Regions from separate parts of the Priestia filamentosa genome, predicted to be linked through region 2. Evidence: a T-box and tRNA genes for the amino acid it is inferred to sense, from the RefSeq annotation. Region 2 holds a T-box; the other holds one or more tRNA genes.
What was found. The T-box of region 2 lies ahead of ileS (isoleucine--tRNA ligase). A T-box ahead of a tRNA ligase gene usually reads a tRNA of that ligase, here a tRNA-Ile.
Positions count from the first base shown of each region.

Region 1: it has a tRNA-Ile gene. The T-box ahead of ileS (isoleucine--tRNA ligase) is inferred to sense a tRNA for this amino acid. The anticodon was not compared.

Region 1 covers NZ_FXAJ01000001.1:379,143-390,572, reverse strand. The annotation lists gene B9N79_RS02085 (peptidoglycan D,D-transpeptidase FtsI family protein) at 1-1,529, opposite strand, end outside; gene B9N79_RS02080 (MFS transporter) at 1,649-2,938, opposite strand; gene sodA (superoxide dismutase SodA) at 3,090-3,695, opposite strand; tRNA gene B9N79_RS02070 (tRNA-Ser) at 3,904-3,996, opposite strand; tRNA gene B9N79_RS02065 (tRNA-Ile) at 4,008-4,084, opposite strand; tRNA gene B9N79_RS02060 (tRNA-Met) at 4,109-4,182, opposite strand; tRNA gene B9N79_RS02055 (tRNA-Asn) at 4,186-4,260, opposite strand; gene B9N79_RS02050 (Na/Pi cotransporter family protein) at 4,389-6,023, opposite strand; gene B9N79_RS02045 (Na/Pi cotransporter family protein) at 6,448-8,100, opposite strand; gene B9N79_RS02040 (MFS transporter) at 8,532-9,722, opposite strand; gene B9N79_RS02035 (LysM peptidoglycan-binding domain-containing protein) at 9,805-10,128, shown strand; gene ispG (flavodoxin-dependent (E)-4-hydroxy-3-methylbut-2-enyl-diphosphate synthase) at 10,334-11,430, shown strand, end outside.
Region 2 covers NZ_FXAJ01000001.1:630,309-641,738, reverse strand. The annotation lists gene pyrR (bifunctional pyr operon transcriptional regulator/uracil phosphoribosyltransferase PyrR) at 1-326, opposite strand, end outside; gene B9N79_RS03445 (RluA family pseudouridine synthase) at 516-1,427, opposite strand; gene lspA (signal peptidase II) at 1,428-1,886, opposite strand; gene B9N79_RS03435 (TraR/DksA C4-type zinc finger protein) at 2,127-2,381, opposite strand; gene ileS (isoleucine--tRNA ligase) at 2,540-5,308, opposite strand; T-box leader at 5,384-5,617, opposite strand; gene B9N79_RS03425 (DivIVA domain-containing protein) at 5,693-6,202, opposite strand; gene B9N79_RS03420 (YlmH family RNA-binding protein) at 6,343-7,119, opposite strand; gene B9N79_RS03415 (YggT family protein) at 7,145-7,405, opposite strand; gene B9N79_RS03410 (cell division protein SepF) at 7,408-7,866, opposite strand; gene B9N79_RS03405 (YggS family pyridoxal phosphate-dependent enzyme) at 7,884-8,561, opposite strand; gene pgeF (peptidoglycan editing factor PgeF) at 8,558-9,388, opposite strand; gene B9N79_RS03395 (YlmC/YmxH family sporulation protein) at 9,480-9,737, opposite strand; gene sigG (RNA polymerase sporulation sigma factor SigG) at 9,850-10,671, opposite strand; gene sigE (RNA polymerase sporulation sigma factor SigE) at 10,817-11,430, opposite strand, start outside.

The sequences.
Region 1 (11,430 bases), 250 kb from region 2:
CCTAAGTCAAGTGCAAAACCTGGATTATATTTTGTACCTTGATATCCTGTAAATTCATTTTGTAAATCAAGACCTGTTTCAGTCCCCAGACCAAATTGTGAATAGTAATTACGTAGTTGATCAAAAGTTGATTTTGGAATGTTAAGTGAACGTCCAGGAACGTAATTAGCATCAGCCATAGCCATTACTGTTTTAAACATATAAACGTTTGATGACATCTCTAGAGCTGTTCCTATCCCAATTCGTCCCATATTTTTATATGATTTTTTAAGGGGCGTTCCTTTAATTTTGATTGGTTCATCTACAAAAGTAGTTCCTGGTTGGATAGCTCCTGAATCAAGACCTGCTAAAATTGTTGCTCCTTTAACAGTCGAACCCATGTTATAAGAGGAAACAAGATTTCCAAGCGCATAGTCTGTTATCTCTTGAACTCCTGTTTTCTCATTTTTCTCATAGCGCTTTCCAGCCATTGCTAGAATGTCACCATTACGTGGATCCATCATCATAACAAATGCACGGTCCATATATGGATTTCCACTATGATGAGCCTGAAGACGTTTTGTTAAACTCTCTTCGACTGCTTTTTGAAGTTCCATATCAATTGTTAATACAAGATCGCGACCGCGTTGCCCTTCCTTGACTAACTCAGTATCTAATATGTCGCCTGCTTCATTATTAATATATTCTACTTGCTCTTTTTGACCGTTTAACAGTTCCTCGTAGCGAGATTCAAGATAGCTTTTCCCAACTTGGTCGTTACGACTATAGTCACGCGTTAAGTAGTAGTCTAAGCGGTCTTTTGGAAGCCCTTCTTCATCGCTCGTAATATTTCCTAAAAGTGAGCGAAGCAGTCCATCATAAACATAGTTTCGTTTCCAGTATGTTGTTGTATTAACCCCTGGAAGGTCAGCTAAATTCTCACTAACGCGAGCATATTCTGCATCTGTTACACCTTCATTTTTAATGTTCTGAGGCGTCATTTTGTACCCGCTGTCCATTTCGCGCTTGATTGCGATAACTTCCATCTCAGCATCCGAAATAGAAGCAAGATCTTTCTTTGTAATACGTTCAAGCTGAAGTTCATAGACTTTATCATCAGCTAACTCTTTTTTCTTAATTTCACTCTGTGGAACTAGATTTTTGGCTTTTTTCGGGTGAACCATAAGCCAATAATCTTTCATATCTCGTTCTGTTACTTTGTCTGTTGATTTATCAATAAGCTTTGCAAGCTTCTTCGCCACTTTAAGAGACTGTTCAGGGTCATTTTTAAAGCGCGTATACGTAATTGCATTAAGCGGCTTGTTATCAACAATTGAACGATGATATCGATCATAAATCTTGCCCCGTGGAGCTGGGTTACTCACTGTTGAATCCTGTGTTTCTTCTACTTCTCGTTTGTAATCTTCACCTTGGACAATCTGAACAAGACCAAGCCTTAAAATTAAAATTGCAAAAAGAAGAAAAACAACAAAAAACAGGAGGTTAAGTCGCAACGAAATGTGCGTTTTTTTTCTTCTCTTTTTCTTCATCCCTTCACCTTCAATCTCTCGCTATTCCACAAACAAATAAGACACCTATGGAAGGTGCCCTATTAACTGTCTAGTGTTATTTTAATGCAAATAAAGAAAGATTTCTACCGCCAAATTACTCATGCAGGTGACTCTCCATCACCTTCATTTAAAGTTTTTTTGGAAATTGAGGGTTCTTCTTCCTTTATTTTTTCTAAGGGCTTCAATGATACATGACGAACAAAAAAATAAATAGTTGCATGTCCAACTCCGATTATTGCTAAAAGAATGGGCACACTTTGTTTTTCATCAAAAAAGGTGATAGCCCCGATAAATAAAAGAATTGAGATAATTCGTCCCATATTTAAAAAAACATCCCGTACAACGATAAACTCAATTCGCTTTTCTTTAATTCCTTCGGCCCTTCCAATTACGTCAAATGTAATCGACATATAAGGAACAAGTAAAAGCGGATATCCGATTGCAATGCAAACAGCATAGCATAACAATTTAACATATGTTACTTTAAAAATAATTAAAAAGACAGAAGCATATAGCAAAAGTCCACCTGCTAAGATTGACTTGTATCGATGCTTCTTCTTTATAAATCGTGATGCTAAATAATAGCCCACAAAAGCGACGGCAGAATTAACAAGACCAAATGTTCCTAGCGCAAGCTCACTGTTTGTCGTAATAAAAACAAGAACAGAGATAATAAAAATAAAGGTTCCTTCTCGGATTCCTTGAAAAAGGTGTGCATATAAAATAAGACGCCAGTTTCGATTCTTTTTTCGTTCGGCAAGTACTTCTTTAAAGCGATACTTTCCTTCTGCTTCTCTTCTTTTAAGAAAGAAACTTAACACAACAGCGCTTAGGAATAGAAATAAAGAAGTAAAAAAGATAATTTTATATCCCGTCATTTTAATGAAAGACGAGATAATCAATCCTGCTACAATAGGACCAATCATTCCTGCGAATGAATTCAATATCCCCATAAATCCGTTAAAAAAATCTCTTGTTTCAGGTTCTGTAATCTCAAATGTTAATACATCAAAAGCAAGCCAGTAAAATCCATAGCCAATTCCAAGTAGAGCCCCTAAGAGTAAAAGGAGCGATGAAGCATTGTTCCCAACAAGTAAGACCGTAATATAAAAGACTGCTAAAAATGATACTCCTAGTCTTAAGACAATAACTCGATCCACTTTCTTAGCAAGCTTCCCTGCTACAACAAATGTCAAAGGATGAAAAATCACAATGGCTAAGTTGTAGAGCGCGAGATCTAAAAACTGCCCTGATTGCTTCCATAAATAGACGTTTACGAACGTATTGGATAATGATATTGCAAGTGAATAAAGAGCTCCAACCGTTAAAAGAAGCAAAAGATCTTTCGTAACTTCAACATCTCCAAACACTTTTTTCAAAACTGCCATACGTAAAACTCCTTTTCTCTTCTACCCCTAGTTTGGCAAAAGATAAAAGAGTTATACTACATAATGTAATTTTGAACAAAGGAATATCACTTCTCTAATAAAAAGACTCGGAGACATTTTGTCTCCGAGCTTTTTATTAGAAGCGTTTCTCTTATTTTGCTGCTTCGTAGCGTTTTGATACTTCGTCCCAGTTTACAACATTCCAGAATGCTGAAATGTAGTCTGGACGACGGTTTTGGTAGTTTAAGTAGTAAGCATGCTCCCAAACGTCTAAGCCTAGAACAGGTGTTTTACCTTCCATAAGCGGTGAATCTTGGTTTGGAGTGCTTGTGATCGCAACTTCGCCGTTATCTACAACAAGCCAAGCCCAACCAGAACCGAAGCGGCCTGCTGCAGCTGCTGCGAATTCTTCTTGGAATTTCTCGTAGCTTCCAAACTTTTTGTTGATTGCATCTGCTAATTCGCCAGTTGGCTCACCGCCACCTTCTGGTGAAAGGATTGTCCAGAAAAGGCTGTGGTTAGCATGTCCACCACCGTTGTTGCGTACAGCTGTACGAATGTTTTCAGGTACAGCGTCTAAGTTTGATACTAGTTCTTCAATGCTTTTAGACTCAAGATCAGTACCCTTGATTGCATCGTTTAACTTCGTTACATATGTGTTGTGGTGTTTCGTATGGTGAATGTTCATTGTTTCCTTGTCGATATGTGGTTCAAGTGCGTCATACGCGTAAGGTAATTGTGGTAATTCATGTGCCATGAAAAATTCCTCCTTTAGATTATGTAAAATTTGTGGTAGCAAAAATTGCTCCGTTAGCTTTAGAATAGCAAATATACCCTATTGTTTCAATTAAAATGATTTTCTTCTTGCTGAAACAACGAGTTTATATTTACCTTTTACCCGATTTTTATACGACTAAACAAAAAAAGTTTTCTGCTATGCAGAAAACTTGTTAATGTTATATGTATGGAGGAGGAAGGGGGATTCGAACCCCCGCGGGTTTTGACACCCCTGTCGGTTTTCAAGACCGATCCCTTCAGCCGGACTTGGGTATTCCTCCACTTAAAATTATGGTGGACCCTGCAGGACTCGAACCTGCGACCGGACGGTTATGAGCCGTCTGCTCTAACCAGCTGAGCTAAGGGTCCATTATGAATACTATAATAAAACAATAGCGGCGGAGGGGATCGAACCCCCGACCTCACGGGTATGAACCGTACGCTCTAGCCAGCTGAGCTACACCGCCAAATGGCTCCACAGGTAGGATTCGAACCTACGACCGATCGGTTAACAGCCGATAGCTCTACCACTGAGCTACTGTGGAACATTAAATAGGACAATATCTAATTTATCATCAAGACAATCTTTTGTCAATCGTTTTCTAAGAAAAAAATAAAGTTAAAGTTAAGGATGATAGCTTTCTATTTTCCATTCCACTCTCACCCTTAACGATTAAGAGTTATTTTGTTCTAAAATGTGCTGAGATAGTTTTTCAGCATAGTCTCCAATTCTCTCCAAATTATTAATAATATCCACAAATAAGATACTAGCTGCTCCTGAACATTCTCCTTTATTTAAACGTAGAATATGCTTTTTGCGCAGTACCCTTTCCATTCGGTCAATCCGATCTTCAATTTCAAGAACGCCGCGGGCGCTTTTTATGTTTTTACTTTCCAAAGCTTTTATTGTTTCAGAAAGGGCTTTTGAAGTACTTTGGAACATTTCTTCTAAATCTGAAGAAGCCTCATTTGTAAAAAAGACTTTATTAGCCAATTGATAATCCACAAATTCCGTAATATTCTCACAATGAGCTCCTATTCTTTTTAAATAATGCACTTCTTCTTGGAGCCTAAAATAATCTTCACTCTCAAGCGTTGATAAAGCATTCTCAGATAACAGGAGAAAATACGCTTTTATTTTTCTTTCCTTGTTTTCTAATATTTCCATTAGATTTACGACTTCTTGAGCATGTATACGATCTCTCGTACTTAAATAGCTGTAAGCTTGTACAAAGTTTTTTAATAAAAGATGACTCATTTCAATAATTTCTTTTTGTACTTGACTCAGGGCAACTGTTGGGGCTTGCTCAATAAACTGTCTATCAAGATATCCCTGATTTTGAGTTACAAAGGTATTTCTTTCTGGAAAAGCTTTTGTAACTAAATATACGAGTACGCCTACAAATGGGAGCCAAAGAAGTGTGTTGAAAATATTAAAAACAGCGTGGGCAACAGCAATTGTAATTGCTCCATTGAGGTGAAAAGAAACTTGAACAACAGATATAAATGCTGTAAAAACAGGAAGAAATACTAAAAAAACAATCGTCCCTGACACATTTAATAAAACATGCGTTAAAGCTGCCCTTTTAGCGAGTACAGAAGCACTTAAAGAAGCTAAAACGACCGTCACTGTTGTACCAATATTTGCACCAAATAAAACAGGAAGTGCCGCTGTTAAACTAATAGAATCCTGCTTATACAACTCTTGCAAAACCCCAATTGAAACACTTGACTTTTGGACAACTGCAGTAAAAATCGTCCCCATACTCACTCCAAAAAAAGGGTTGTTTCCCATATTTAAAATAAAATCTTGAAATATGTCTAAGGAAACAATCTCTCTCATACCATCTCCCATAAGCTCTAAGCCTAGAAATAAAGCTCCAAACCCAAAAATAACTTGACCTATATAATGAACTTTTTTACTGTAAAAAAATACAATAAGCATCGAGCCAACGGCTAGCGCAGGAAGAAAATAAGAACTAAAATTAATACCAATAATGAAAGCTGTTAGCGTTGTACCAATATTTGCACCCATTATAACGCCAATAGCTTGCCTTAATGTCATAAATCTTGCACTTACTAACCCAAGAACGATAATAATCATTCCAGAGCTGCTTTGAACAAGAATTGTTGAAATCATTCCGGCAAAAACACCGATAATAGGATTACTCGTAAACGTATCAATAACTTTCCTGAGCCTCTCCCCTGTTGATTTCTGTAATCCTTCTCCTAAATATGTAATCGCAAATACAAAGAGGCCAAGGCCTCCAATAAATTCAAAAATTTGCTTCTGGAGCGTTACATCCATCGCTTCCCCTCCTTTAGCATCATGATGCTTTCCCTTTGTTCTCCGATAGAAGGACTTATTTATAAGTATGGACGATAATATACTTAAAAGACAACAAGATCTTTATATTTTTATCTAATCCTTTCTTGTTTTCTTTTATCTAATAACCTTTTGCTATAAAGGAGATAATACAAAGATGGATTCGCAATAACATTAATTCGCTATTATGATAGTTATGAAAACCCTGTAAAATACTTATTCAATATTGTTCTTCCACACCTTAAATATAATTAAAGCTAGCGTCGCTTCTATATAATTATCTATTGTGTTGTCAAAATGTAACTCCTGCAAAACCTCTCCTTGCTTTAATAGATAAAGACAAATGTTAACATAAATATAAAATAACCGTAGCATAAATCTATGCCTACGGTTATTTTCATTCATCCTAATTATAATTACGTACTTTATCTTCTCTTTCGCCTAAAATAGCTTCAGCAATGTTCACAGCATGATCACCGATTCGCTCAAAATTACTAATGATGTCCACAAAAACAATCCCTGCTGCACCTGAACATTTACGTTCATTCAAACGTAAGATATGTTTTTTCCGCAATGCTCGTTCCATAAGATCAATCTTATGTTCCTTTTCTAACACTTCTCGAGCACTATTCACATCATTATGTTCAAGAGCGTAGACTGCTTGTTTTACTGCACTTAAAGTAAGAGAGAACATCTCTTCTAAATCTGCTAAAGCATCATCTGTAATTCTCACTTTATTTGTTACTTGATACTCAATAAGTTCATTAATATTCTCAAAATGATCACCAATTCGTTCAATATCGCGAACAGAATCTAGAAGCATAGAATGCTCTTCACTTTCTCCTGGTGACAGCGAACTCGCTGATAATAAAACAAGATAATCTGTAATTTTTCGATCAAGATTATTAATCGCATCTTCAATTTGAACAGTTGTATCAAAATGTTTTCTTTGCTTTGTTTTCATATACTGTCCAGTTTCCTCTACGCCCGTTGTGGCAAACTGACCCATTCGAACAACTTCTTCCTTAGCTTGTCCAAGAGCAATTGATGGCGACTGTTCAATGAAGACCGGATCGAGATGACGGGGATTGTAGTCAATCGCTGTATCTTTGCCAGGAATTACTTTCGTTACAATATATGCTAAAACACCTACAAATGGAAGCTGAATAAGCGTATTCGTTAAATTAAAAGTACCATGTGCAAAAGCAAGTGTCATGGGTTTATTTAACGAGAAGGCTTCTTGCAGAAAGCCAACAAACTGAGTAAAGAAAGGTAAGATAATTAAGAAAATCGTTGTTCCAATAACATTGAATAAAACATGTGTAAGAGCAGCTCTTCTTGCTGCAATTGAAGCACCTAAAGATGCTAATACTGCTGTAATCGTTGTACCGATATTGTCGCCAAATAATACAGGAAGTGCTGCTTTTAAATCAATTGCATTTTGGCCGTATAATTCCTGTAAAATTCCAATTGTAGCACTCGAACTTTGCACAATAACAGTGAAAAGTGTTCCAACAACTACACCTAAAATAGGGTTATGACTCATACTTACTGTTAAGTCGTGAAAAGATTCTAAAGAACGTAGAGGCTTCATTGCCCCTCCCATTAATTCAAGACCAAAGAATAAAGCACCAAATCCAAAGAAGATTTGTCCAATATTATTAACTCGTTTTTTATTAAAGAAAAAGATGAGAACAGATCCAATAGCAAGTATCGGTAATGCATAAGCACCTACGTCAATTCCAATAATGAAGGCTGTTACGGTTGTTCCGATATTTGCCCCCATAATAACTCCAATAGCTTGCCTTAAGGTCATAAAACCAGCGCTAACAAGCCCTACAGTAATAACCGTTGTCCCAGAACTACTTTGTATTAATACGGTCACTAGCATCCCTGCTAGCACACCCATTATAGGATTTGTTGTAAACTTATCTAGAATATCACGAAGCTTATCTCCTGCTGATTTTTGTAAGCCGTCACCCATAGACTTAATACCAAATAAGAAAATCCCAAGTCCGCCAATAAATTCGAATATTAATGTTTGGATATCTAATTCCACACCTTCAACCCCTTCAAGCTTTTTATCTCTATTTTTTCGACATTTTTTTGAAACCCACAAATAGTTTTAACGTAAAAAAAATACTATGTAAACAGAACTCATTTAACATTTACAATAACTTAACATTACGTTTACATTGGGTTATTATTTATTTTACAAATTGGAAAATAAGGTTATTAACTCCTATTTTTTCAACGAGAAAGAACGTTCTATTTTTTAAATTTTCGATTCATCACGAAGAATCATCACTATAGTCTGGTATATAATTAATTCATTTAAACCCTGAATTTCACACTTATTTAAATGCTAATAAATTGCCTGTTTCCTTCCGAGCCTTTAAGTCCTACTTAATATTGCACCTCCCCTCATTTAACGCGTAGCAACAAAAAACTCTAAGGATTTTGTTATTACTGAACATTCCTAACAAATCTTTATTGATATGAAGGGGCATGGATTCGTATACGCAAGCCGAGCCAAACAGCAGCAATAATTGTTAACATTAAAGAGTTATAAAACATTACTTCAACATCCTTCATCCAGTTTTCAAAGATGATTGGCCCAAGTGCTACTCCAATGAACCGTACCATCCCATATATCGAAACGATAAATCCTCTCTCTTCCTCTCTTACTGATGAAGTCACGAGCATATTAATACATGGAAGCAAAAATCCTAATCCTCCAAGAGCTACTGTTAAGCAAAACATTAAAAAAGGTAGTGAATGAAAAAAGACCATAATAAAAAACATGGAAATTAAAAAAGTAACACCAATTACTACTAATTTTTTCATCATCATCTTATTCTCCTTAATTCTCTTTCCTGTCCAATAAGAGGTAATTGTCATCGCTCCTAGTGGAATAGCAAAAGATGTTCCTTTAAAAAAACCATCTATCCCATACTTTTCTTCAATAAGAAAGGAAAGATAGTAAAGAGAGCCGAATAATAAGAAGAGACAAAGCCCGCCTAAAAAAAACATTGGATACAGCCAGCGCTGTTCTCGTTTTAAAACTTTCCCAAGCTTCTTAATATAAGTTGAAAAAGAGACCGTGCTTTCCTGTTTTTCTTCTTTCACATATCTTGTAACTCCTATAAGAGGAATAATAGCTACTAGTGGAAAAAGAAAAAAAAGCGCGTACCAAGCGATAAGAGCAATTAAAGCCCCAATAATAGGAGCAATTACTTTTCCAATACCATTATATACTTCCAATATACCTAGCACTTTTGCTCTTCTGTCACCACTGAACAAATCACCCGCTAATGCCATTGCTAAAGGCGTAGTACCTGCTGCTCCCACTCCTTGGATGATGCGCCCAACCGTAAGCAAGGAGTAGCTATATTGAGACCCTACAATTTCACTAACTCCCGCAATCAAACTTCCAATTATGACCAATATAAGTGATAGAACAATGAGCTTTCTTCTTCCGTATCGATCAGAAAGGATGCCTACAAAAGGAATAGCAAGCGCAGCTGGCAATGAAAACGCACTTAAAATAAAGCTTGTTTGCGTATCATTTAAGTTAAGATTTTGCTGAATTTCAGGGAGGATTGGAATTAAAGAAGAATTCCCAAGAACCATTATAAAAGGAAGGAGTCCAAGCATCACAGTAATTTTTTGATCATTCATTTCTTTTCCTTCTTTCTCATCATGATGATGATTTTTCTAACATAATTTAAAAAGAGTATGTACAAAAGGCAAGGAGGAATATATGAAAAAACTAGGCGTACTTCTTATTGTATTATTTATCGGGTATGTTGCTTATTACGATATTAGTGTAGGAACGTTGAAAGCCTCTTCTCCACAAGCTGTTGAAACAGCAGCTGTGCAAAAACCGGAAAAACAAGATTATCAAACTGTTGTGGTCCAACAGGGCGATACTGTACTATCCATTATTAGTCAACTACAAAAGGAAGACTCCAATTTAAATATTGAGAAAATCAGCCAAGATTTTCGACGCTTAAACGATAACCTCTCACCTGAGAATATTCAAGTTGGAAAGAAGTATAAATTTCCAATTTACAGCTCCTCTTAGTATATTTCTTGTCAACTTCCCCTTTTCATTGCTAAAATATAAGAACAAAGTCACATTCCTTAGTAGTATTTCCATTCACGGAAGAAAGAAATGTATTCAACTTACTTTTACTACTAGTTATTTTTTCAATAACACGTTATTCTTATTAAGGAATAATGTTTGAAATGTGAACTTTACTAAAAGGAGATGTTAACACGTGAGTGAAATCATACATCGCACGAAGACTCGCCCTGTTAAAGTCGGTCATTTGACAATCGGTGGTAGCGATGAAGTAATAATTCAAAGTATGACAACAACTAAAACCCACGATGTCGAGGCAACAGTGGCAGAGATTAAACGTTTGGAAGAGGCAGGCTGCCAAGTTGTTCGTGTAGCATGTCCAGACGAACGTGCGGCAAATGCTATTAGCGAAATTAAAAAGCGTATCAACATTCCTCTTGTTGTAGACATTCACTTCGACTATAGATTAGCTCTTAAAGCCATTGAAGGCGGAGCAGATAAAATCCGAATTAACCCAGGTAACATTGGGCGTCGTGAGAAAGTAGAAGCAGTTGTAAAAGCGGCAAAAGAACGTGGAGTTCCAATTCGAATTGGCGTTAACGCTGGCTCTCTTGAAAAACGTATTTTAGATAAATACGGCTACCCTACTGCAGATGGAATGGTTGAAAGTGCACTTCATCATATTCAAATCTTAGAAGACCTTGATTTCCATGATATTATCGTATCTATGAAAGCGTCAGACGTTAACTTAGCAATTGAAGCATATGAAAAAGCAGCAAAAGCTTTTGACTATCCTCTACATCTAGGTATTACAGAGTCAGGTACGCTGTTTGCTGGAACGGTAAAAAGTGCTGCTGGACTTGGCGCTATTCTTTCAAAAGGGATTGGAAACACGCTTCGTATCTCACTAAGTGCTGATCCTGTTGAAGAAGTCAAAGTAGCTCGTGAGCTTCTAAAATCATTTGGTCTTGCTGCAAATGCTGCAACATTAATTTCTTGTCCTACATGTGGACGAATTGAAATTGATCTTATCAGCATTGCAAATGAAGTTGAAGAATATATTTCTACAATTAAAGCACCGATTAAGGTTGCTGTACTTGGTTGTGCTGTAAATGGACCTGGTGAAGCGCGTGAAGCAGACATCGGAATTGCTGGTGCACGTGGTGAAGGTCTTTTATTCCGTAAAGGAAAAACAGTGCGTAAAGTTCCTGAAGAAACAATGGTTGAAGAACTGAAAAAAGAAATCGACAAAATTGCTGAAGAGCATTACGCAAAAGAAAAAGCAGCAAAACAAGAAGAAGA
Region 2 (11,430 bases):
TAAAGGACATCGTCTACAACAACGACAGTCTTGTTTGATACCTCTACAGGAATGTCAGAACCTTTTACAAGCGGTTCATTTGTTTCTGTTGCTTTTGATAAATCATCACGGTAAAGAGTAATATCAAGCTCTCCTACTGGAATTGGCTTTCCTTCGATTTGTTCTATTCGTTCAGCAAGCCTATTTGCAAGGTAAATGCCTCGTGTTTTAATGCCAACAAGAACGCATTCTTGAATGCCTTTGTTTCTTTCAATAATTTCATGAGCAATACGTGTCAAAGCTCTTCTGATTGCTTGCTCATCTAGTACGTTTGCTTTAATTCCCACCTGCGTTCACCTCACTTCTTCATTCCATAAAAAAAGCATCCTCTTTGTCCGTGACTGAGAGGATGCCGGGTATAGTAAGCTTGCAGACGCCTGCTGCATCTGCGGTCCGTTTCCTTCTCAGCCTCACAGGACTGATGTTAAAGGGTCTTATTTAACTACTTAAGATTATGTCACCATTATAAGAGTTTGTCAACTTCTTTTTGCTAATAAATCAAGTAAGTCGCTGAACTCTTCAGGAAGCGGCGCTTCAAACTCTTTGTATTCTCCTGTACGCGGATGATCAAATCCTAAAATGCCCGCATGTAACGCTTGTCCGTCAATATCAAGAGTCTTTTTTGGTCCATATTTTGGATCTCCAGCAAGTGGGAAGCCAATATATTTCATATGAACACGAATTTGATGTGTACGACCTGTTTCAAGCTGACATTCTACAAAAGTGAAATCTTTAAATCTTTCGAGCACTTTGAAATGTGTAACAGCATCACGGCTGTTTTCATTTGTAACTGTCATGCTTTGACGATCTTTCTTATCACGGCCAATTGGTGCGTCAATTGTGCCGTTTTCATGAGCAATTTCTCCATGGACAATTGCTTTATATCGTCTTGTTACCGTTTTAGCAACAAGCTGACTTACTAATGATTCGTGTGCTAAATCATTTTTAGCAACCATTAAAAGGCCTGACGTATCTTTATCAATGCGATGAACGATACCTGGGCGCATAACGCCATTAATACCTGAAAGGTCTTTACAATGAGCCATAAGCCCATTTACAAGCGTTCCTGATACATGACCAGGCGCAGGATGTACAACCATGCCACGCGGTTTATTTACAACAAGCACGTCTTCATCTTCATAATAAATGTCTAAATCCATTTCTTCCGGAACAACATCAAGCGGCTCTGGCTCTGGAATTTCAATAACAATCGTATCATTTACTTTTACTTTGTAGTTTCCTTTAGCCTTGCTTTCATTTACTTTGACGTTTCCATCTTTAATCCACTGCTGAATTTGCGTTCTTGATCCTTCAATCGAAGAAGAAAGTACTTTATCAAGCCTTTGTCCTGCTTGACTTTCTTCCATACTTAACGTAATAACTTCCATTTATTTTGACTCCTTTTTTCCATCAAATAAAGTAAACACACATACAAGAATAACTCCTATCACAAGTGCAGAATCTGCAATGTTGAAGATTGGATAGTTGTAAGAAAAAATGTATGTATCAATAAAATCGACAACTTCTTTACGTACGACACGGTCGATAAAATTTCCAATAGCTCCCCCAAGCATAAAAGCAAGTGCTACTTTAAGACGCGCTTCTTTTTTGCCTAGTTTTTGTATATAAACAATGATTGCTCCAATCACGATAATCGTGATGAGGTAAAAAAACCACATCTTCCCTTCTAGTATTCCCCATGCCGCTCCTCTGTTGCGATGGGATGTAATGTAAAAGAAATTTTCAATTACCGTAATGCTTTCTCCATACTCCATTTTTTGAACGACAATCCATTTTGTTAATTGATCAAGCGCAATAACAAATAGAGCAATCAAATAGTACCACACAGCCGCTCCTCCTTCTCTAGTTACCTTTTCACCCTTCCTAAAAATAAGAAGAACCCTACTTCAAACGATAGGGAAAAAGGAAAAGGCGTTTCTCTGCCAGTATTTTGACGAATTTATTACCATTATGAATTTTAGCACAAGTTGGCCTCTATTTGAAATTCAAATTTAAAAGTGTCCTTTTTTAACCCATTAAAAAAAGTTAGAAGCTTAAGTGCTACTTCTAACTCTTTTATCGCCATTTTAATGATATATAATTTCTTCTTCTGTGCGGGCTGTTGGCAGAGCTGAAAGCTTATGATAAGGAATTTGTGCCCCTGTGCTCTCATCAACACCAAAAACACCAATTTCCAACTTTAAAAGCGCTCGTTCAACATCATCTAAATCATCTTGGATATATTGTCTAACTTGTGGGTTCGTACTAGCGGTATTTCGGTATAAACTCTGCCTAAGCTCATCACGCATTACAAGTAATTCATGTCTAATGCTCTCATACATGCTATCCCCCATCCCTGCTGTTAAAGTCGTTGTTAAGAGTAGTTATAGTGTGACCGGTTGGGACGTAAAATGTGCAACACAACTTTTTCCTTAAAGACAGTAAAAAAAGCCTTTTATCCATAAAAAAACCTCCGCATAGAAACGGAGGTTTTTTAACATTATGCTTCTTTAATTTCCATATTGCCTACAATGCTTGCGCAGCGTGTGCAAAGTGTTGGATGATTCTTGTTTTCTCCAACCTCTTTTGTCACTGTCCAGCAGCGTTCGCATGTTTCACCTTCGGCTTTTTCTACTGTGATTGCTACTTCATCAAAACGAGCTGCATTTTCAGGAGCTTCGTCTTTATTCCCAGCAATCTCAAGATCTGAAACGATGAAAATTTGTTTCAAGTCTTCTTTAATAGAAGAAAGAAGCTCTTTTGTTGTTTCACTTGGATATAGTGTTACTTTAGCTGTTAATGATTTACCAATCACTTTTTCATTACGAGCTACTTCAAGTGCTTTTAACACATCATCACGAAGCGTTAAGAAACTGCTCCATTTTGTTAAAAGCTCCTCTGCACCTTGTACAACAAACTCTTCTGGCATATCTGTTAGCTGTACGCTTTCTTCTTCCACCGCTGGGATATGTGCCCACACTTCGTCAGCTGTATGAGCTAAAATTGGAGATACAAGTTTTGTTAGGGCAACAAGAGAATCATACAGAACGGTTTGAATTGCACGACGATCATGGCTGCTTTCTTCTTCAATATAAAGAATATCTTTTGCAAAATCTAGGTAGAATGAGCTCATATCAATTGTGCAGAAGTTATGAACAGCTTGGTAAACAGAAGCAAATTCATAATTATCGTAGCCTGCTTTTACGTTTTTGATGAGCTCATTTAATTTAGCCATCATGTAGCGATCAACTTCACGCAAGTTTTCCATCTCAACGCGATGTTCACTTGGGTTAAAGTCTGCTAAGTTTCCTAAAAGGAAGCGGAACGTATTGCGGATTTTACGATATACTTCAGCAACTTGTTTTAAAATTTCATCTGAAACGCGCACGTCTGCTTGATAGTCAACAGATGCAACCCATAGGCGGAGAATATCTGCTCCAAGCTGCTTCATGACTTTTGCAGGTACAACAACGTTTCCGATTGATTTACTCATTTTACGTCCTTGACCATCTAGAGCAAATCCGTGGCTTAATACGCCTTTATATGGAGCTTTTCCTGTTACAGCAACAGCTGTTGAAAGAGATGAGTTGAACCAACCGCGATACTGGTCAGAGCCTTCTAAGTAAAGGTCTGCTGGACGCACAAGGTCTTCTCTTTCTTCAAGAACAGCTTGATGTGATGAACCTGAGTCAAACCAAACGTCCATAATATCTTGTTCTTTTGTAAATTCACCGTTCGGGCTTCCTGGGTGTGTAAATCCTTCTGGCAGAAGTTCTTTTGCAGTACGTTCAAACCATACATTTGAACCATGTTCTCTAAATAAGCTTGATACGTGTTCAATTGTTTCATCTGTAATAATAGAGTCGCCGTTTTCTGCGTAGAACACAGGAATTGGAACACCCCATGCACGCTGACGAGAAATACACCAGTCACCACGGTCACGTACCATGTTATGAAGACGAGTTTCTCCCCATTTTGGCGTCCATTCTGTTTCTTTAATTGCATCTAGTAATTCGCTGCGGAAGTCTTTAATTGATGCAAACCATTGTGCCGTTGCTCTAAAGATTGTTGGTTTCTTCGTACGCCAGTCATGCGGATATGAGTGAGTAATGAACGATAATTTTACGAGTGCTCCAACTTCTTCAAGTTTATCAACAATTGGTTTGTTCGCTTTATCATAGAATAATCCAGCAAACTCGCCTGCTTCTTCTGTCATAACCCCTTTTGCATCAACAGGGCATAGTACTTCAAGTCCGTATTTTTGACTTACGATAAAGTCATCTTCCCCGTGTCCTGGTGCTGTATGAACGCATCCAGTACCAGCATCAGTTGTAACGTGCTCACCTAACATGATTAGGGAATCACGGCCGTATAGCGGATGTGAAGCAGTGATGTTTTCAAGCTCTGTTCCTTTTAGAGTGCGAACAACTTTGTACTCATCCCACTCTACTTCTTTTGTAAACGATTCAACAAGGTCTGAAGCAATAACATATTTGCTCCCGTTTGCTTCAACAATGCTGTACTCAAGCGCTGGGTGAACCGAAATTCCAAGGTTAGCTGGCATTGTCCAAGGAGTTGTTGTCCAGATGACAAACTTCTCATCTGTTAGAACGCCTTTTCCGTCTTTTACATCAAAAGCGACATAGATAGATGGTGAACGTTTGTCTTGATATTCGATTTCTGCTTCTGCTAGTGCTGATTCACTTGAAGGAGACCAGTATACAGGTTTAAGACCTTTATAAATGTAGCCTTTTTTCGCCATTTCCCCAAAAACACGAATTTGCTGTGCTTCATACTGCGGCTCAAGCGTTACATATGGATTTTCCCAATCACCGCGAACCCCAAGTGCTTTAAATTGTTCGCGCTGTCCATCAATTTGCTGCCAAGCGTATTCTTCACAAAGCTTGCGGAACTCAGCAATGCTCATCTCTTTACGCTTTACACCTTTTTTCGTTAAAGCTGTCTCAATAGGTAAACCGTGCGTATCCCAACCAGGTACGTATGGAGCGTGGAAACCAGCCATTGATTTATAACGTACAATAAAGTCTTTTAATACTTTATTTAACGCATGCCCCATATGAATATCTCCGTTTGCATATGGAGGTCCATCATGTAAAACGAAGAACGGACGACCTTTTGTGCGTTCCTGTACTTTTTCGTAAATACTCATTTCTTCCCATTTCTTCTGCATTTCCGGCTCTCGCTTTGGAAGATTACCACGCATTGGAAACTCTGTTTTCGGCATTAAAAGCGTTTGTTTATATTCCATTTCCTTACCTCCACCTTCTAGTCATTTCCTATAAACGCTCGTTACGGCATAAAAAAAGAAACCAACTCATCCCCATGAAGGGGCGAGAAGGTTTCCCGCGGTACCACCCTAATTGATTCGTTGACGATAGAAAAAAGTCAGCTCATCCTCTTTCACATTCTTAACGCGAATGAAACGCCATTGTTTACTATAAGTTCAACATGGAACTCCAGGGTGATGTTCATTTCTTTTTTGATATCAGGCTTGCACCATCCCTGACTCGCTTGATCATAATTGAAAAGAAATTACTGTCCCTTTCTTCGTCTGTAGGGTAATCGAGCATTTTATTGAGTATTATATGATAATTCTCCTTGAGATGTCAAGATTTCTTCATAAGAAAGGGCGTTATTCGCCTTTCTCTCCGTCAACATCCTCACCAGCTGCAACCATTTGATAATCCATCATATGATCCCAGTCATCATTATCCAACATCTCAAGCTGTGCTTCAATAAGCATACGGAATCTTGTACGATATACTTTTGATTGCTTTTTCAGTTCTTCAATATCAAGCATAATTTTGCGAGATTTAGCAAGAGACTCATTAATAATACGATCCGCATTTTTCTCTGCTTCTTTAATGATAAGCTTTCCTTCTTTTTGAGCATTGCGTTTAACGTCTTCTGCTGTTTCCTGCGCAATTAAAATTGATTTGTTTAGCGTTTCTTCAATGTTTGTAAAATGACCAAGCTTTTCTGTTAGTTCATGAACTCGTTCTTCAATTTCTTTTTTCTCTCGAATAACTTGCTCATAGTCTTTAATAATTTGATCTAAAAATTCGTTTACTTCATCTTCATCATATCCACGAAATCCTCTGTTGAATTCTTTATTGTGAATATCTAAAGGTGTTAAAGGCACAAGAGCCACCTCCATCAATTAAGTTCATAGTTAAATTTGTATATTTCACTACAGCGTTTTCGCTGTTACCAAATAAGGCTATCTAAACTACACATTGTCATATTCAACATTTTACATCACATTCCTGCCTTATTTAACAATTATTTTAGTTTACCAACCGTTATTCGCCATTTTTCTTTCTTTGTCTTTCCGTTAATGCTAACAACACGAGCTCGTCCATGCCCTTTTAAAGAAAGAGTATCTCCTTCATTACATTCAAAAGAAGGTTGTTCAAGCGTTTTCCAGTTCACTTTAGCATGTCCACCATTAATAAGAGTTTGAACTTTTTGCCGAGATATGTTGTGGATGGAAGAGAGAACAGCATCAAGACGAAGTGATGAAACCGTCGTTTCTTTCAGTTCTAATTCTTCTTTGTTGTCCATTACGCTGTTTAGCGGTTTGGTTTGTAACGATACAGACGTTTTTCCCATTTTTGAAATGTTCATTTTCACAAAGGAAGACATCTCCCGAGCTACAATAAACTGAATCCGCTCTTCTCCAGCAATAATATCTCCATACTTTGAACGTCTAAGTCCAACAGACATTAGAGTGCCAAGTACGTGTCGATGCTCTAGTGTGACAAACTTTGACGCGTACTTGACTTCAAAAAGTTCAAGCTCATAGTCTTCTTCACTTGGCTCATAATAGCTTGGAAATAAAAGCGCACGCTTTCTTTCTGCCCCTTCATAGCCACCAAAAAAAGAAACTTTTACGTCCCCTTCACTTCCGATAATTGTATGCACAATATCCTGTTCACGGGGATCTAAAAAGTCTGTGAGCTTTGGGCTATATTGATTTAATACTTGCCCTTGCCACTCTAACACAGCGTCAACGAACTCGTGCTCTTCTTTTCTGAAATGCTGATAAAGTTCTGTCATTATACCACTCTGCTTGCTTTAAAATTTATAAAAACATCATAAACACTTGGTGCAATCCAATGCGAGCCAAATTTAGAACGAAAAACGCTACAATTGGTGAAATATCGATCATTCCAAGCGGTGGAATGATACGTCTAAACACTTCCAAATATGGCTCACAAATGCGCCCTAAAAACTGACCAACAGCATTTTCTCTCAAATTAGGAACCCATGACATTAATACATAAATGATTAAGGCCCATGTGTAGATTTGAATCACATTATCTAAAATATTTAATATTAACAGAGCTACCACCTCTTATTATTGGTTACTTGTTCTTCACCTACGTCACTAATGGCTCCTGTAACGTCAACGTTGTCTGGTGTACATAGGAAAATATTCGTTCCTACTTTTTGAATATCTCCGCCTAATGCATAAACTGTTCCACTTAAAAAGTCTACAATGCGCACGCCTTGATCGCGGGAAATGCGCTGCAAATTTACTACAACTGCTTTTCGGTTTTTTAAATGATCTGTAATATCCTGTGCTTCCGCATACATTCGTGGCTCAAAAAGCACCACTTTTGAAGATTTTTGTACGCTTTGAAGACTGATAACATTTTGATTTTGGTTTTGCGTTTGCTGTTTCATCTCTCTTGGCTCTTGCTCCCTTGGTTCTTCCTCATATCTTCTTTGCTCATATTCTTCCTCTACATATTCATCTTCTTCAAGAGCAAAAAAGTTTTTGAACTTACTTTTCATTCCCATTGTTCTACCTCTCCTTCTTAAAATTCTTTTCCAACAAGCGAGGTTCCGATACGAACAAAAGTTGCGCCTTCTTCAACAGCTATCTCATAGTCATTGCTCATGCCCATTGATAACTCTGTGCAAGGTGCGGATGGAAGATTTAGAGCTGTAATTTTTTCTTTTAACAGTCGAAGTTCATAAAAGTAGTGTCTTAGCTTCTCTTGATCTTCAATGTGCGGAGCCATTGTCATGAGGCCTATCACTTCAATTTTCTGAAAGTCTGACAGCTTTTGCACGAATGGAATAACCTCTTCTTTTTTTAAACCGTGCTTTGTTTCCTCATTCGATACATTGACTTGAATAAAACATTTTACAGGGTGTTCCGCTCGTTTCTCTATTTCTTTTGCAAGAGACAAACGATCCAAAGAGTGAAGATAGTCGATTTTATCAATAACATCTTTCACTTTACGCGTCTGCAGGGAACCAATAAAGTGCCAAACAGCTTCTTCACCAAGCGTTTCATATTTGTCTAGAAATCCTTCATTGCGGTTTTCTCCTAAATGAACCACGCCAGCGTCTAACGCTTTTTGAGCTGTTTCTTTTGAAACATACTTTGTCACAGCAACGAGTTTTACTTCGTCAATGTTACGGTTAGCGCGCTCACACGCTGCCTTTATTTTGCTATGTATATGTGCGGCATTTTGTGCAACGTTCACAGGTTGACACTCTCCTTATATCCAATAAAACTAAACATTCTTCCTGTTTTTCCTTCATCACGGCGATGTGAAAAAAATGTTTCACTTTCACAGCTTGTACAGCGTGAGGAAAGAAGAATATTTTCTTCTGCAATTCCTGCTTGTAAAAGCAAATGCTTGTTCACTTTTTGCAAGTTCAGCGTATACTGACCTTTTTCAACTTCATTATACGCACTTCCTGACCTATCATCTAGCACCGTTTTTACTAAATCAATAACTTCATCATTTACAATATAGCAACATTCGCCAATTGATGGTCCGATAGTAACAAAAATCTCACTCTCTCGTATTCCTTCACTTTTAAAAGCGGAAATCATCTCTCCTGCAATGTTTCCAACTGTACCACGCCATCCTGCATGAGCAAGACCAATACAGTGGTAATTCGGAGCTATAAAATATAGCGGCACACAGTCTGCGAAACAAAGCGAAAGTAAAACAGATGGATCTTTTGTATAAATACCATCACACTTTGCGATGCCGTCACTGTAGCTTTGTGTTCCTTTACCTTTATCATTCATCGTTACTTTCTGAATAGTTGTGCCGTGAACTTGTTCTGCACATACCCAGCTTTCGAGTGGAAATGACAATTGTTCTGCTACAATATGACGATTTTTAACAACGTCTTTTGCACTATCATTCACATGTAGACCAAGATTTAAGCTCTCATAAGGGGGAGAACTTACTCCACCCTTTTTTGTTGTAAATCCAGCCGTTAAGTTGGCATACTTACTTTCCCACGGCTCTAACGATAAAAGGGTTTCTTTCTTACTTTTTACAAACGGTTCCATTTATTATCAATCCACACTTCCCCTTATTATAAGCATAGCTTTTTCTCATTGTAACACAGTTTGTTATCATCTGTTGACTAAAAAGTGCGCTCTATTCACTAGGAAATTCAGAGGCTTTTTTATAGCGAACTAAAATAACATCTGAGCCAATTTTTACTATACTTCGCCATGGAATAACAATTTCCTCTTCTTTTGTAAACATACTTAACATTCGATTTGAACCTTGAATAATAATCGAATAGATTTTCCCTGTTGAAACGTCAATATCCACATCCCCAATGTTCCCTAACCGCTTTCCATCTGATACGTTCACAACGTCTTTTGTCTGAAATTCTGAGATTCGGATCATCTCTTTCTCCCCTTTATACCCTTTTTACTATATATATGGGACGCGTTGTAAAAACAGAAGTTAATCCGATAAAAAAAGCGGTTAAGACTAGTCTTAACCGCTTTTTTTGCACTTAGTTCTGAATATTTTTGTTCATTTGTTTAATAGCTGCTTTTTCGAGCCTTGAAACTTGAGCTTGCGAGATCCCAATTTCCTCAGCAACTTCCATTTGAGTTTTCCCTTGAAAAAACCGCTTGCGCAAAATCAATTTTTCACGCTCGTTTAATCTTCTCATTCCTTCTTTAAGGGCAATTTCTTCAATCCAGCTTGTATCTTTGTTACGGTCATCACTAAGTTGATCCATTACATAGATTGGGTCGCCCCCATCGTTATAAATTGGCTCAAATAGCGAGACAGGATCTTGAATCGCGTCAAGGGCAAAAACAATTTCTTCATGTGAAACATCGAGCACTTTTGCAATTTCTTCTGCTGTTGGTTCTTTAGAAGTTTCACCAATGATTTTCTCTCTCACTTGCAACGCTTTATACGCAATATCACGCAGTGATCTTGAAACCCGTATCGGATTGTTATCGCGCAAGTAGCGACGAATCTCCCCGATAATCATCGGTACGGCATATGTGGAAAACTTAACGTTTTGGCTAAGATCAAAATTATCAATAGATTTCATGAGACCGATGCATCCAACTTGAAACAAATCGTCGACATATTCACCACGATTGTTAAACCGTTGAATGACGCTTAGCACAAGGCGCAAATTTCCGTTTACAAGCGTTTCTCTAGCGCTAGTATCACCGCTTTGCATGCTTTTAAAAAGCTTGCGCATTTCTTCATTTTTTAGTACAGGTAGTTTTGCAGTATCAACGCCGCATATTTCTACTTTGTTTCTTGCCAATGGTGACCCTCCTATCAGGAGATGATGTTCAAAATTCAGTATCTCCTTGAAAGGAAAAAATATGCACGTAGGGATGGTACGAAAAATGAGAACAAGGAACAAAAGGGCATTATATATACATTCCACTGTTTTTATTTCTAAATTTCGAAATATTAAAAGAAAAGCGAGAAGGCTTAATTCCCTCTCGCTACACCATTTTATTAAATTCTTTTTGCAACCTTTTAATTATTCGCTTCTCAAGTCTTGAAATATAGGACTGTGAAATCCCCAGCATATCAGCAACATCTTTTTGGGTTTTTTCTTCATCTCCTCTTAAACCAAAGCGAAGTTCCATAATTTGTTTCTCTCGATCTGTTAATTGATGAAGAGCTTTTAAAAGCAGTTTCCGATCAACGGTTGCTTCCAAATCCTTTGTAATAATATCGTCTTCTGTTCCTAAAATATCAGAGAGAAGAAGTTCATTACCGTCCCAATCAATATTTAATGGTTCGTCAAACGATACTTCTGAACGAAGCTTATTATTACGTCGCAAATACATAAGAATTTCGTTTTCAATACAGCGTGAAGCATATGTGGCAAGCTTAATTTTCTTTTCTGGATTAAATGTGTTAACTGCTTTAATAAGGCCGATTGTCCCAATGCTTATTAAGTCTTCAATATTTATCCCTGTGTTTTCAAATTTACGAGCGATATACACAACAAGTCGCAAGTTACGCTCAATAAGAATCGAACGGGCTGCTTCATCTCCATTCGGAAGCTTTGTAAGTAAAACAGCTTCTTCTTCCTTAGAAAGTGGAGGCG